4 regions of the Enterobacter sp. 4974935 genome follow, and region 2 is predicted to be linked to each of the others. Evidence: predicted binding sites of a transcription regulator. Region 2 holds the regulator's gene; each other region holds the start of a gene.

Region 1 (2,202 bases), 110 kb from region 2:
TTGGCGCGGCGATAATTCGCTATGACAAGGTGAGCGATCACTTCTGGACCGGGCTGATGTTCGTCCAGCTCGCCAATATCAGCTTCGCCATCGGGATGGTGGGCTACAAACGCCTCATGGAGACCCGCCCGATGCCGCAGCATAACGCGTTTGCGTGGTTCTATATGGGCGCAGCGATTGTCGCGATTGCGGCATGGTTTATGCTCGGCAACCCGCAAAAGCTGCCGACCACCCCCGTGCAGTGGAGCGTTCTGGTCTGGCTGGGCGTGGTGGCGTCGGGGCTGGGCTACTTTATGTGGAACTACGGCGCGACGCAGGTAGACGCCGGAACGCTGGGGATCATGAACAACGTGCACGTGCCGGCGGGGCTACTGGTGAACCTCGCCATCTGGCAGGAACAGCCGCACTGGCCGAGTTTCCTTATTGGGGGAACGGTGATCCTGGCTTCGCTGTGGGTACATCGCCGCTGGGTCGCTCCGCGCTCCGCACAAACGGAAGATGGTCGCACGCGTGGTTCCGCGCTGAGCGAATAAACGCTTCCGTAATCGGCTGACGCTGCTCGCCGTCGCGCACGGCGGCGTACAGCCGGCTCCACAGTCCTTCACCCAGGGTTTTGGTAACCACCAGACCCTGGCGTTCAACCGTCTCGACCACCCAGTGCGGCAGCGCCGCAATTCCCATTCTGGCCGCCACCATCTGAATTAACAGCAGCGTGTTATCCACGCTCTTCAGCTGTGGGCTGATGCCTGCGGGTTGCAGGAAATGGCGCCAGATATCCAGACGACTGCGCTGTACCGGGTAAATCAGCAGCGTCTCCGTTGCCAGATCTTCCGGCGTGATGCGCGTTTTGGCGGCCAGCGGATGGTCCGGGGCCAGCACCAGACGTACCTCAAAATCAAACATTGGAGAATAGTGCAGACCGCTGCGCGGCAGAATATCTGAGGTCATCACCAGATCCAGCTCACCCTGCTGAAGCGACGGCTGCGGATCAAACGTGACGCCGGACTTGAAGTCCATTTCCACCTGCGGCCACTTCTGGCGGAAATTCTCAAGCGCGGGGGTCAGCCACTGAATACAGCTGTGACACTCAATGGCGATGCGCAGGGTGGTCTGCTGCGGCTCGTTGCAGGACTGCAACGCGCTGGCAATCTGCGGCAGCACCTGGTTCGCCAGCTGAAGCAAAATTTCGCCCTGCGGCGTAAAGCGCAAAGGCTGGCTCTTACGCACAAAAAGACGAAAGCCGAGGCGTTGTTCCAGATCGCTGAACTGGTGAGAAAGGGCAGACTGAGTCTGGTGCAGCGTGGCCGCTGCCGCCGCAAGAGAACCGCAGTTCCGCAACGCTTGTAGCGTTTTCAGGTGTTTTATCTCGATCATGAAAGTCCTTCACTTCGCCATGAACATTTTGCGCTTGAGGAATATACAGTACCTGCCAATTATAGATGTGTAAACATCTGGACGTCTAAATAACGAATTTCACAAGGGGCATACCATGACAATCCGCACTCACACTCTCGGTTTCCCTCGCGTTGGCCTGCGTCGCGAGCTAAAAAAAGCGCAAGAAAGCTACTGGGCAGGTAACGCCACCCGTGAAGAACTGCTGGCGGTGGGACGTGAGCTGCGCGCGCGTCACTGGGAACAGCAAAAACAGGCGGGCATTGACCTGCTGCCGGTGGGCGATTTCGCCTGGTACGACCATGTTCTGACCACCAGCCTGCTGCTTGGCAACGTGCCGGCTCGTCATCAGAACAACGATGGATCGGTGGATATCGATACCCTGTTCCGCATCGGCCGTGGCCGCGCGCCAACGGGTGAGCCAGCGGCGGCGGCGGAAATGACCAAGTGGTTCAACACCAACTATCACTATATGGTGCCGGAGTTCGTTAAAGGCCAGCAGTTCAAACTGACCTGGACCCAGCTTCTGGATGAAGTGGACGAAGCGCTGGCGCTGGGTCACCAGGTGAAACCCGTGCTGCTGGGGCCGATAACCTACCTGTGGCTGGGCAAAGTGAAAGGCGAACAGTTCGACCGCCTCAGCCTGCTGAACGACATTCTGCCGGTTTATAAGCAGGGGCTGATTGAGCTGGGCAAACGCGGCATTCAGTGGGTGCAAATCGATGAACCGGCGCTGGTGCTTGAGCTGCCGCAGGCGTGGCTGGACGCCTTCAAACCGGCGTATAACGCGCTCACCGGGCAGGTGAAGCT
Region 2 (2,202 bases):
GCGTGTAATAGGTGAACACGCGCGGTCCGCCATGGATGAACACGTAGCGCGGCAGCAGCGTACCGTCGACTTCCAGCGGTTCAAGCGGGTCAGGTAAATCGTGCGCCAGACATTGAGCGCGAAGCGTTAGCAGGTCTGCCTTCGAGTTATAAGGCAAAACGTACATAATAGGGCGCGACGTATCGAGCCCTAATTCCAGCGCAGGTTCTGCTGGGATAGACTTACTTTTTACCAGTACGCTTAATGGTAAATTAAGTAATTTGTAGTAAATTCGTGGCCAGCCGGACATAAACGATGTAAAGCCTCTGGTTAATAATGCAATTGCGGCGCAAGGATAACAGAAAGCGCGCAAAATTTCTGTTGTTACCCGTCATACTTCAGGTCGCAGCAAAACGCGCTGCGGCTTTAGTTACTGACGCTATTTATCATAAAAGGTTCTTTTAATGGCCAATAATACCACTGGGTTAACTCGAATCATTAAAGCTGCCGGTTATTCATGGAAAGGTTTCCGCGCCGCATGGGTTAATGAAGCCGCTTTCCGCCAGGAAGCGGTTGCCGAAATCGTTGCCGTTGTCATCGCCTGCTTCCTTGATGTTGATGCTATCACCCGCGTACTGCTCATCGGATCTGTCCTTCTGGTGATGATAGTGGAAATTCTGAATAGCGCTATTGAGGCCGTTGTTGACCGAATCGGGTCGGAATTCCATGAACTGTCTGGCCGGGCGAAAGACATGGGTTCCGCTGCCGTACTGCTGTCGATTATCACGGCGGCGATCACTTGGGTCACGCTACTTTGGTCGCATTTCCGATGAGCCTCGAGGAATAATTAAGTCCCTGGTTTTTTGTGCAGTTTTTGGTTCCAAAATCGCCTTTGACTGTATATACTCACAGCATAACTGTATATACACCCAGGGGGCGGTATGAAAGCGTTAACGACCAGGCAGCAAGAGGTGTTTGATCTCATTCGGGATCATATCGGCCAGACGGGTATGCCACCCACGCGTGCAGAAATTGCGCAGCGTCTGGGCTTCCGTTCTCCTAATGCTGCCGAAGAGCACCTTAAGGCGCTTGCGCGTAAGGGCGTGATTGAGATTGTTTCCGGCGCCTCACGCGGCATCCGTCTGCTGGTGGAAGAAGAGAGCGGTATTCCGCTGGTGGGTCGCGTAGCCGCAGGTGAACCTCTGCTGGCGCAGCAGCACATCGAAGGGCACTATCAGGTTGACCCAGGCATGTTCAAGCCGAGCGCCGATTTCCTGCTGCGCGTTAGCGGAATGTCCATGAAAGATATCGGTATTCTGGATGGCGATCTGCTGGCGGTACACAAAACCCAGGACGTGCGTAACGGGCAAGTCGTGGTGGCGCGCATTGATGATGAAGTGACGGTTAAGCGCCTGAAAAAACAAGGCAATACCGTGCAGCTTCTGCCTGAAAACAATGAATTCTCCCCGATTGTGGTGGATCTCCGCGAGCAGAGCTTCTCTATTGAAGGGCTGGCGGTCGGCGTTATCCGCAACGGTGAATGGCTGTAATCTCTTCCTGACAGGCTGTAGTTCCTCTACAGCCTGGCCTGTTTTCTGATTCCGGTAATTTCCATGGCATTGCTAACTTCTGCCGATAAGGCGTTGTGGCGTCTTGCGCTACCGATGATTTTTTCCAATATTACCGTTCCTCTGCTGGGGCTGGTGGATACGGCAGTTATCGGGCATCTCGATTCGCCGATTTATCTCGGCGGCGTCGCGATCGGCGCAACGGCGACCAGCTTCCTCTTTATGCTGCTACTTTTTCTGCGCATGAGTACGACAGGCCTGACGGCCCAGGCGTATGGTGCAAAAGATCCCCTGCGTCTGGCGCGTGCGCTGGTTCAGCCGCTCATTCTGGCGTTCGGTGCTGGCGCGTTAATCGTTCTGTTGCGTACGCCACTGATTGATCTTGCGCTCCATATTGTAGGCGGCAGCGATGCCGTACTGGAACAAGCCCGGCGGTTCCTCGAAATTCGCTGGCTCAGCGCGCCCGCTTCACTGGCAAACCTGGTCCTTCTGGGCTGGCTGCTGGGCGTGCAGTACGCCCGCGCGCCAGTGATCCTGCTGGTGGTGGGCAACCTGCTTAACATTGTGCTCGATCTCTGGCTGGTGATGGGACTGCACATGAACGTCCGGGGCGCGGCGCTGGCTACGGCAATTGCCGAGTACGGGACGCTGCTGA
Region 3 (2,202 bases), 1.3 Mb from region 2:
TTGCTGCCGGAAATTTGTCGGCTGCGACAGCAGATCGCTACCTGGCGGAATGATGGCCCTGCGACTCAGGCAGCGCATTAAACCACTCCGTAAGCTCCCGGCGAATATCCGCCGGGAGTGCCGCTTCATGTAACCCTTCAATCGCGCCTTCAAGCGCGAACAATACCCGGATACTCAGCGCTTTATTCTTAGAGCGCATTTTCAGCCAGCTCGTCTTCGCCCCCAACTGTCGTAGCGTCTCTTCATTAGTAATGCCCGCCTCCATAAGCAGGACCTCAATCTGAAAGGTCAGGTTCGGCAGATCTTTAAGCCGGTTACGCTGATGGCGCTGGTAGCGCTCTTTCCTGGCGGCATCGAGCGCAAACGAGGAGAGCTGAAGCAGTTTTTCCCTGTTTTGCCACAGACCTTCATCCACACGGTAGTAATTAAGCAGCACAGGACGTCCTCGTTTCATCAGGGTCAGAAAAGAGGAGGCGTTTTTTACACAGTATTTTGCACTTTGCTCACAGGCGCGAAGGTAAAGCTCACCGTCAGACACCATCGCGAACACCGCTTCATCCACGGCAAGGGTATAACCGCCAAACAGGGCGCGATGATGAATTTCGCCCAGCGGAGAGAGGTATTCTTGAGATTGATAAATCCGATCATAAGATATCTTTTTCATGATAATTCCATTAAAAATCATACAGTAACCACGATATTTCTTACTAACGGATCCGTTAGCAGGAAAATAGGCAACTTATTGCCGTTGGGCAAGATGATTTTTTCAGGTTCACCAGGAATGGATGAAATTTGCGAGTCGCTTTCCGAAAATGAGGTTGATCTTTATGCATACAGGGGTTACTGTATATCCATACAGTAACTACAGGGCTGGAATGAATATGTACACTTCAGGCTATGCAAATCACTTAACACCTTCTACTTCTGCCGCAGGCAATGCTGCGCAGAATTCTATCGGGCGTGAATCGACAGGGCTTATCAGTGAAGTGGTTTACCGTGAAGACCAGCCGCTGTTGACACAACTCTTACTCCTGCCGCTTTTGCAGCAGCTCGGGCAACAGTCTCGCTGGCAGCTCTGGCTGACGCCACAGCAAAAATTAAGTCGCGAATGGGTTCAGTCGGCTGGGCTGCCGTTAGCGAAGGTGATGCAGATTAATCAACTCTCCCCTTGCGATACGGTCGAGTCGATGGTCCGGGCATTACGTACCGGGAACTATAGCGTCGTGATTGGGTGGTTGCCTGAGGATCTGTCGCAAGAGGAACATTTGCGTCTGACTGAAGCGGCTGAAGAAGGTAACGCGATGGGTTTCATCATGCGGCCAGTTCGTGGAGATTCCTATCGCAGAGGACAACATCCCGGGCTAAAAATTCACTCAAATGTGTACCATTGAGTCATTTTAAGAGTTTTCCTGGAATTTTTTTCGACCGCAGTATGCAAAAAAAGTTCAACGCGCCAAAACTGCGGCAAGGCTTGTCTGACGCGGTTCTCGTTAATTTTACTGCACAAAATTCGTTCAAAAATTGTTAAATATTAGGTATACGGAACTTTTTTTTTCATATGCCTGACGGACTTCACACTTGTAAGTTTTCAGCTACGTTGTAGACTTTACATCGCCAGGGGTGCTCGGCCTAAGCCGAAGATATCGGTAGGTTTATATTTGACCACGCCCCCCGGTGAAGGATTTAACCGTGATTCCTCCGATGGAGATATTCATGGCAAATTTTGGATGATAACGAGGCGCAAAAAATGAAAAAGACAGCTATCGCGATTGCAGTGGCACTGGCTGGCTTCGCTACCGTAGCGCAGGCCGCTCCGAAAGATAATACCTGGTATGCAGGTGGTAAACTGGGCTGGTCTCAGTTCCATGACACCGGTTGGTACAACAGCAGCCTGAACAACGATGGCCCTACTCACGAGAGCCAGCTGGGTGCAGGTGCGTTCGGTGGCTATCAGGTTAACCCGTATGTTGGCTTTGAAATGGGTTACGACTGGTTAGGTCGTATGCCTTACAAAGGCGACAACGTAAATGGCGCTTTCAAAGCTCAAGGCGTACAGCTGACCGCTAAACTGGGTTACCCAGTAACTGACGATCTGGACGTGTACACCCGTCTGGGCGGCATGGTATGGCGTGCAGACTCCAGCAACAGCATCGCTGGTGACGACCACGACACTGGTGTTTCCCCAGTATTCGCTGGTGGCGT
Region 4 (2,202 bases), 2.6 Mb from region 2:
GTGCGCGATCTCAGCCGCGGCCTGATTGTTGATTCCGGCAATGACGCCTGCGTGGCGCTGGCGGATCACGTGGCGGGCGGTCAGCCGCAGTTCGTCAGGATGATGAATGACTACGTTGAAAAGCTGAACCTGCGCGATACCCACTTCGAAACCGTACACGGGCTGGATGCACCGGGTCAGCACAGCTCCGCTTACGATCTCGCCGTGCTTTCCCGGGCCATCATCCACGGCGAGCCTGAGTTCTACCACATGTACAGCGAAAAGAGTCTGACCTGGAACGGCATCACTCAGCAGAACCGCAACGGCCTGCTGTGGGATAAGACCATGAACGTGGATGGTCTGAAAACGGGACACACCTCGGGCGCGGGCTTTAACCTGATCGCCTCCGCAGTGGATGGTCAGCGTCGACTGATTGCGGTGGTGATGGGGGCAGACAGCCCGAAAGGACGTGAAGATCAGGCGCGCAAGCTGCTCCACTGGGGACAGCAAAATTTCGATACGGTGCAGATCCTGCATAACGGCAAAAAAGTGGGAACCGAACGCATCTGGTATGGCGATAAAGAGCAGATCGCGCTGGGCACGGATCAGGATTTCTGGCTGGCATTACCCAAAACGGAAGTGCCGAACATCAAGGCGAAATATGTAATGGATAAAAAAGAGCTGGAAGCGCCGATCGCCGCGCATCAGCGGGTAGGGGAGATCCAGCTGTACGATCGTGACAAGGTGGTAGCGCACTGGCCATTGGTTACGCTGGAGCGCGTTGAAAAGGGCGGCCTTTTCTCCCGCCTCGGCGATTATCTGCATCATAAACTCTAACCTTTTCGGGCAGACTGGCAGTGTTGCGAGTCTGCTCACATAATAAACACTCCTGGTTTGCCGATAATCTCGATTCTGCTTTATAGTGTATATATATACAGTAATAAACGGAGGCAGCATGGACTACAGCATCAGGCAGCAACAGAAACGTACGATCGCTGGCTTTCATCTCGTGGGGCCGTGGGAAAAGACGGTCAAGCAGGGATTTGAACAGCTGGTTATGTGGGTAGATGGACGTCATATTCAGCCGCAGGAGTGGGTGGCCGTTTATTATGACAATCCGGATGACGTGCCGGCAGAAAAGCTTCGCTGCGTTACCGCCGTAACGGTAGCGGACGATTTCACTATCCCTGATAACAGCGAAGGGGTAATGCTGACCGAAATTGCTGCCGGAGAGTATGCTATTGCCGCCGCGCGCGTCGAAAATCATGATTTCGCCACCCCGTGGTATCAGTTCTTCAACTCCCTGCTGGAAGACAGCAAATTCCAGATTGCGCCAAAACCCTGCTTCGAACGCTATCTGAACGATGGCAATGCTGACGGCTACTGGGATATTGAGATGTTTGTACCGGTAGAGCACAAAGTGGGATAATCCTGCGAAACGCAGGGTTTTTCAGCCGGGCGCGATCCACCCGGCTGAAAACACAGTACAATTGTGGTTTGCCGTAGAGCTGGAGACGGGTGTGCGCCCCGACAAGTCATTAACCCCTTTTGAAATTCGGTTATACAAACATTATCGCGTGGTGCACGGTTGCCGCATTGCGCTGGCGTTTGTGCTGACCTTCGTACTGGTTCGTTTGCTGGATATCCCGGAAGGAACGTGGCCGCTGATCACGCTGGTGGTGGTGATGGGGCCGATCTCATTCTGGGGGAACGTGGTCCCTCGCGCTTTCGAACGCATAGGCGGTACCGTTTTAGGCTCGGCGCTTGGGCTTATCGCCCTGAAGCTGGAGCTAATTTCATTTCCGTTCATGTTGCTGTGGTGCGCGGTGGCGATGTTTCTTTGCGGATGGCTGGCCCTCGGCAAGAAACCGTATCAGGCGCTGCTGATTGGCATTACGCTCGCGGTAGTGGTCGGCGCACCGGCGGGCGATATGACCACCGCATTGTGGCGAAGCGGGGACGTGATCCTCGGCTCGTTGCTCGCCATGCTGTTTACCGGCATCTGGCCGCAGCGCGCCTTCCTGCACTGGCGCATTCAGATGGCAAACTACGTCACGGCATTTAACCGGGTTTACCAGGCCGGGTTTTCGCCGAATCTGATTGAGCGTCCGCGGCTGGAAAAGCACCTGCAAAAAATCCTTAATGATGTGGTCAAAATGCGCGGGTTAATTACCCCGGCAAGCAAAGAGACGCATATCCAGAAAGCCATTTTTGAAGCCATTC

The links. Region 2 encodes LexA, which represses DNA repair genes until DNA is damaged. Its sites were predicted from a motif close to TNCTGTATGTACATACAGNA; they were not measured.
Region 1: a site for LexA is predicted at 1,406-1,425, ahead of metR (HTH-type transcriptional regulator MetR). Genes of this name have one in related genera too.
Region 3: a site for LexA is predicted at 842-861, ahead of sulA (SOS-induced cell division inhibitor SulA). Genes of this name have one in related genera too.
Region 4: a site for LexA is predicted at 900-919, ahead of sbmC (DNA gyrase inhibitor SbmC). Genes of this name have one in related genera too.

Annotation. Positions count from the first base shown of each region.
Region 1 is NZ_JBZWGT010000003.1:4,155,475-4,157,676, reverse strand. It holds gene AC4OVS_RS21100 (carboxylate/amino acid/amine transporter) at 1-533, shown strand, start outside; gene metR (HTH-type transcriptional regulator MetR) at 421-1,374, opposite strand; gene metE (5-methyltetrahydropteroyltriglutamate--homocysteine S-methyltransferase) at 1,490-2,202, shown strand, end outside.
Region 2 is NZ_JBZWGT010000003.1:4,043,351-4,045,552, reverse strand. It holds gene plsB (glycerol-3-phosphate 1-O-acyltransferase PlsB) at 1-289, opposite strand, end outside; gene AC4OVS_RS20595 (diacylglycerol kinase) at 444-812, shown strand; gene lexA (transcriptional repressor LexA) at 921-1,529, shown strand; gene dinF (MATE family efflux transporter DinF) at 1,593-2,202, shown strand, end outside.
Region 3 is NZ_JBZWGT010000003.1:2,745,123-2,747,324, forward strand. It holds gene yccS (YccS family putative transporter) at 1-81, shown strand, start outside; gene AC4OVS_RS14545 (TfoX/Sxy family DNA transformation protein) at 38-664, opposite strand; gene sulA (SOS-induced cell division inhibitor SulA) at 882-1,391, shown strand; gene ompA (porin OmpA) at 1,748-2,202, shown strand, end outside.
Region 4 is NZ_JBZWGT010000003.1:1,448,776-1,450,977, forward strand. It holds gene dacD (serine-type D-Ala-D-Ala carboxypeptidase DacD) at 1-816, shown strand, start outside; gene sbmC (DNA gyrase inhibitor SbmC) at 935-1,408, shown strand; gene AC4OVS_RS08050 (FUSC family protein) at 1,500-2,202, shown strand, end outside.